One region of the Kaistia geumhonensis genome, then DNA from elsewhere that is predicted to be linked to it. Evidence: predicted binding sites of a transcription regulator. Region 1 holds the regulator's gene; the other holds the start of a gene.
The links. The regulator HrcA, encoded in region 1, represses chaperone genes, less so after heat shock. The targets are predictions, from matches to a motif close to GTTAGCACTCNCNNNNNGNGAGTGCTAAC.
Positions count from the first base shown of each region.

Region 1 (3,205 bases):
TCGGAGCCGGCCCAGTCGGCCGAGTAGACCCCGGGCTCCCCGTCGAGGGCGTCGACGCAGAGGCCCGAATCGTCCGAAAGCGCAGGATAGCCCGAGGCGGTGGCCGCCGCGACGGCCTTGATGGTCGCGTTTTCCTCGAAGGTGGTGCCGGTTTCCGGCGGCTCGGGCAGGCCGAGTTCGCCCGCCGACACCGTCTTGAGGCCGAACGGCTTCAGGAGATCGGCGAATTCGCGCAGCTTGCCCTTGTTGTGGGTGGCGACCACCAGCGTGTCGCCGGGCGAAAGACGCGGCCCGCTCATACGCCCATCGCCTTCTTCTGAAGGTCGACGAGTTCGCCGATGCCGGTCTTGGCGAGGGCGAGCATCGCGGTCAGTTCCGCCTCGTCGAACGGCTTGCCCTCGGCCGTGCCCTGGATCTCGACGATGCCGCCGGAGCCGGTCATGACGAAATTGGCGTCGGTCTCGGCCTCCGAATCCTCGTCATAGTCGAGATCGAGCACCGCCTTGCCGCGATAAATGCCGACCGAGACGGCCGCGACGTGGTCGCGGATGACCTTGGGGCCGACCATGTCGCGCGTCTTCATCCACTGGATGCATTCCCACAGCGCGATGAAGCCGCCGGTGACGGAGGCCGTGCGCGTGCCGCCGTCGGCCTGCAGCACGTCGCAGTCGATGGTGATCTGCTTCTCGCCGAGATGGACGAGATCGACCACGGCCCGCAGCGAACGGCCGATCAGGCGCTGGATCTCGAGCGTGCGGCCGCCCTGCTTGCCGGTCGTCGCCTCGCGGCGCATCCGGTCGCCGGTCGAGCGCGGCAGCATGCCGTATTCGGCGGTCACCCAGCCCTTGCCGGAGCCGCGCAGCCAGGACGGCGGCTTCTCCTCGAGGCTCGCCGTGCAGAGCACATGCGTGTCGCCGAAGCGCACCAGGCAGGATCCTTCGGCATGCTTGGCGACGCCGCGTTCGAACGAGACCGGTCGCATGGCATCGGCGGCGCGCTTGGAGGGTCGCATGGGCTTTCCTTGCTGTGGCTGGACCAGTGCTTGTAGCCGCCGAGGCGAGCCGACGCAAAGCCCCGCTTGAAGCGGCGCGGAAAATCGACACTTAATCCCTGTCAGCACATTCGACAGACGAGACATGGCAAGGGATCGATCGGAAACTCAGGGAGAGCGCGGGCCGGCCGAAGGCGGCAGCGCGTCGACTCTGGCGCGGCTCGACCGCCGCTCGCGCGAGATCTTCCGCCGCATCGTCGACACCTATCTCGAGACGGGCGAGCCGCTCGGCTCGCGCAACCTCGCGCGCATCCTGCCGATGGCGCTGTCGCCGGCCTCGATCCGCAACGTGATGGCCGATCTCGAATATCTCGGCCTCATCTATTCGCCGCACACCTCGGCCGGCCGCCTTCCGACCGAAAGCGGCCTCAGGCTCTTCGTCGATGCGATGCTGGAGGTCGGCGATCTCACCACCGAGGAGCGGCGCGACATCGAGACCCGCGTCGCCGCCGGCGGCCAGCGGCCGGTCGACGATCTCCTCGCCGATGCGAGCCGCATGCTGTCGGGCCTCTCGCGCGGCGCCGGTGTCGTGCTCGCCTCCAAGTCGGACCAGCGGCTGAAGCAGGTCGAGTTCCTGCGCCTCGAGCCGAACCGCGCGCTCGTCGTGCTGGTCGGCGAGGACGGCTCGGTCGAGAACCGGCTGATCGACATCGAGCCGGGCACCACGCCCTCGACGCTGGTTGAGGCGGCCAACTACATCAATGCCCATCTGCGCGGCCGCAGCCTCTCGGAGGCCCGCAGCGAGCTGCAGCTGCGCCAGGAGAGCATGCGCGCCGAGCTCGACCAGCTGACGGCCCGGCTCGTCGACCAGGGGCTCGCGAGCTGGGCGTCGGTCGGCGGCAACCGGCCGGAAACGCTCATCGTGCGCGGGCAGGCCAATCTGCTCGACGATGTCCGCGCCGCCGAGGATCTCGAGCGCATCCGCCTGCTCTTCGACGATATCGAGACGCAGCGCGAGCTGATCGGCCTTCTCGGCAGCGCCGAGGAAGGCGAGGGCGTGCGCATCTTCATCGGCTCGGAGAACAAGCTGTTCTCGCTGTCCGGCTCCTCGCTCGTCGTCTCGCCCTATCGCGATTCCGAGAGCCGCGTCGTCGGCGTGCTCGGCGTCATCGGGCCGACGCGGCTCAACTATGCCCGCATCGTGCCGATGGTCGACTACACCGCCAAGCTGGTGGGCCGGCTGATCCGCTGAAACGGCCGCGCGGCGCGACCCGATGGCGCCTCGACACTGCCGCTGCCACAGACTATTGGAAGGGTTCGAGACAGTCGGCAGGACAGGGCGGCAGGAGCGGAGCATGACGGCGCAGACGGGCAAGCTGGTCACGATCTTCGGCGGGTCCGGTTTCATCGGACGCCATGCGGTCCGTGCGCTGGCGAAGCGTGGCTGGCGGATCCGCGTCGCGGTGCGGCGGCCCGATCTCGCCGGCCATGTGCAGCCGCTCGGCGCCGTCGGCCAGATCATGCCGGTGCAGGCCAATCTCCGCTATCGCTGGTCGGTCGACCGAGCGGTCGAGGGCGCCGACGCCGTCGTCAATCTCGTCGGCATCCTTTCCGAGAGCGGCCGGCAGAGCTTCAACGCCGTGCAGGCCTTCGGCGCCCGCGCCGTGGCCGAGGCGACCCGCGCCGCCGGCATCGCCAATCTCGTCCAGATGTCGGCGCTCGGCGCCCATCCGGATTCGCAGTCGCTCTATGCGAAGAGCAAGGCCGAGGGCGAGGCAGCGGCGCTGGAGACGGTGCCCGGCGCGGTCGTTCTGCGCCCCTCGATCGTGTTCGGCCCCGAGGACAAGTTCTTCAACCGCTTCGCCGACCTGACGCGCTACCTGCCGGCGCTGCCGCTCATCGGCGGCGGCACGACGAAGTTCCAGCCGGTCTTCGTCGGCGACGTCGCCGAGGTGATCGCCCGCGCGGTCGACGGGACGGTCGAGGGCGGCAGGATCTACGAGCTCGGCGGCCCGGAGGTGAAGACCTTCCGCGAATGCCTGGAGCTGATCCTGTCGGAGATCGGCCGCAGCCGGCCGCTGGTGTCGCTGCCCTGGGGCATCGCCCGCGCTCAGGCCTCCCTCATGGAGTGGCTGCCCAATCCGATGATGACGCGCGACCAGCTGAAGCTGCTCGAGACCGACAATGTCGTCTCGGAGAAGGCGGTCGCCGAAG
Region 1 is NZ_JAUSWJ010000001.1:2,768,914-2,772,118, reverse strand. It holds gene rdgB (RdgB/HAM1 family non-canonical purine NTP pyrophosphatase) at 1-299, opposite strand, end outside; gene rph (ribonuclease PH) at 296-1,012, opposite strand; gene hrcA (heat-inducible transcriptional repressor HrcA) at 1,137-2,243, shown strand; gene QO015_RS13085 (complex I NDUFA9 subunit family protein) at 2,347-3,205, shown strand, end outside.

Region 2 (3,205 bases), 1.3 Mb from region 1:
AGGCCAGTCCTGCGCCCGCGAGCAGTTCCCAGGCGCGGCTGACCGGGGAAAAGAAGGAAAGAGGCGGCTTGATGAAGGTCGTGAACTGGCAGAGGACGAGACTGATCAGGATCAGGGCGATCAGCGCCGGTCCGATCCATTTTCCCGACTTGATCTTGTAGAGGACGATCAGGAGTACGGGGAAGACGACGTAGAACTGCTCCTCGATCGACAGGCTCCACGTATGCAGGAACGGCTGCAGGAGGCCTGACTGGGCACCGTACTCGCCGAGTTCCTGATACCAGTAGAAGTTGCTGAAGAAGCCGAGCGCCGAGATGATCGACGTGGCAAACCGGACGAGTTCCGACGGCAGCAGGATCGCCCAGGCCACGGGAATGCTGACCAGGATGACGAAGATCAGCTCCGGAAAGATGCGGCGGATACGCCTTGCGTAGAAATTGGAGAAGCTGAAGCGGCCGGTATCCTGCAGTTCCCTCAGGATGATTCCGCCGATGAGGTAGCCGGACAGAACGAAGAAGATATCGACGCCCAGGAATCCGCCATGCAGCAGGAACGAAGAGCCGAGCGGTATCTCGAGATGATAGATGATGACAGATAGAACCGCGACGGTTCGAAGACCATCAATCTCCGGTCTGTATCGGGCAGTCATTTCCGCTCCAAACGGGTGACAAGGCAATAACATCCGTTGCGATGTCGCAAGCTCGACAGGAGGCGCGCCTTGGCGTCCTCGTGATTTCGCTCACATCCGTCGCTGCATCATGGCGTGTGCACTGCAACATTACGCGGGCCGGCTGCGGCTCGCCAGCATCAAGAGGGCGTTGGCTCGTCGCGTGAAACCTTTTGGCGGCCGTTGGTGCATTAATGCAGCTTTGTCGGCCCGGCCAGTCAACATGGGCTATTGAGCAGCGCCGCTAGATGACGGGGCGGGACAGTGGCTGACATCGTCCCGCCTTGAACATCCGCTATCGCCACGCCGACTCGCGACTTCGCGAAAAAATCCTCGCCGCGGCGCCTTGCGGTCTCCTTGACAAGGGGCGGGGGGGCTCCTAGATCGACGGCGCGCTTTGGCACTCGTAATTGACGAGTGCTAACAGCCCCCGTTTCATTCGGGCTCCCATGGGGAGCCTCCACGCGAGGAGAGAAGTAAGATGGGTTTCCGTCCTCTGCATGACCGCGTCGTCGTCCGTCGCCTCGAAGGCGAAGAGAAGACCAAGGGCGGCATCATCATCCCCGACACCGCCAAGGAGAAGCCGCAGGAGGGCGAGGTCGTGGCCGTCGGTCCGGGCGCTCGTGATGAGGCCGGCAAGCTGGTCGCGCTCGACGTCAAGGCTGGCGATCGCATCCTGTTCGGCAAGTGGTCGGGCACCGAGGTGAAGATCGACGGCGAAGATCTCCTGATCATGAAAGAGTCCGACATTCTCGGCGTGATCGAGACGAAGTCTGCCGGCAAGAAGGCCGCGTAAGGGCATCCCTTAACGCGGTTTTTTATTGTCCCGTCTGTAACTGAAGGATAAGGCAAATGGCTGCCAAGGAAGTAAAATTCTCCGCCGATGCGCGCGAAAAGATGCTGCGCGGCGTGGATATCCTCGCCAACGCCGTGAAGGTCACGCTGGGTCCGAAGGGCCGCAACGTCGTGATCGAGAAGTCGTTCGGCGCTCCCCGCATCACCAAGGACGGCGTCTCCGTCGCCAAGGAGATCGAGCTCGAGGACAAGTTCGAGAACCTCGGCGCGCAGCTGCTGCGCGAGGTCGCCTCGAAGACCAACGACAAGGCCGGTGACGGCACCACGACCGCCACGGTCCTCGCCCAGGCGATCGTGAAGGAAGGCGCCAAGGCGGTTGCCGCCGGCATGAACCCGATGGATCTGAAGCGCGGCATCGACCTCGCGGTCACCGAGGCCGTCAAGGATCTCGAGAAGCGCTCGAAGAAGATCAAGACCTCCGAGGAAGTCGCCCAGGTCGGCACCATCTCCGCCAATGGCGAGAAGGAAGTCGGCCAGATGATCGCTTCGGCGATGCAGAAGGTCGGCAACGAGGGCGTCATCACCGTCGAGGAAGCCAAGACCGCCGAGACCGAGCTCGAGGTCGTCGAGGGCATGCAGTTCGACCGCGGCTATCTCTCGCCCTACTTCATCACCAATGCCGAGAAGATGGTCACGGAGCTCGACGATCCGTTCATCCTCCTGCACGAGAAGAAGCTCTCGAACCTGCAGTCGATGCTGCCGGTGCTCGAGGCCGTCGTCCAGTCGGGCAAGCCGCTCCTCATCATCTCCGAGGACGTCGAGGGCGAGGCTCTGGCCACGCTCGTCGTCAACAAGCTCCGTGGCGGCCTCAAGGTCGCGGCCGTCAAGGCCCCGGGCTTCGGTGACCGCCGCAAGGCCATGCTCGAGGACATCGCGATCCTCACCGCTGGCCAGGTGATCTCCGAGGATCTCGGCATCAAGCTCGAGAATGTCTCGCTCGCCATGCTCGGCCGCGCCAAGAAGGTCACGATCTCCAAGGAGAACACGACCATCGTCGACGGCGCAGGCAAGAAGAAGGAGATCGAGGGCCGCGTTTCGCAGATCAAGGCGCAGATCGAGGAGACCACCTCGGACTACGACCGTGAGAAGCTGCAGGAGCGTCTCGCCAAGCTCGCTGGCGGCGTCGCGGTGATCCGCGTCGGCGGCGCGACCGAAGTCGAGGTGAAGGAGCGCAAGGACCGCGTCGACGACGCGCTGAACGCTACCCGCGCCGCGGTCGAGGAAGGCATCGTTCCGGGCGGTGGCTCGGCGCTGCTCCGCGCCAAGAAGGCCGTCGAGAAGCTGAAGAGCGACAACTCGGACATCGAGGCCGGCATCAAGATCGTGCTGAAGGCGCTCGAGTCGCCGATCCGCCAGATCGCCGAGAACGCCGGCGTCGAGGGTTCGATCGTCGTCTCCAAGGTTCTCGAGAGCAAGTCCGAGACCTTCGGCTTCGACGCACAGTCGGAAGAGTATGTCGACCTCGTCGCGACCGGCATCATCGACCCGACCAAGGTCGTGCGCACTGCCCTGCAGGACGCCGCTTCGGTCGCTTCGCTGATCGTCACCACCGAGGCCCTCATCGCCGATCTGCCGAAGCCGGCTTCCGGCGCTCCGGCGATGCCGGGCGGCGGCGGCATGGGCGGCATGGACTTCTAAGAAGTCCGATCCGCAAAGAGTTCGGGGAAGGGCGCGGCGCGAGCC
Region 2 is NZ_JAUSWJ010000001.1:1,445,481-1,448,685, reverse strand. It holds gene QO015_RS06915 (acyltransferase family protein) at 1-649, opposite strand, end outside; gene groES (co-chaperone GroES) at 1,149-1,463, shown strand; gene groL (chaperonin GroEL) at 1,520-3,160, shown strand.
Region 2: a site for HrcA is predicted at 1,064-1,092, ahead of groES (co-chaperone GroES). Genes of this name have one in related genera too.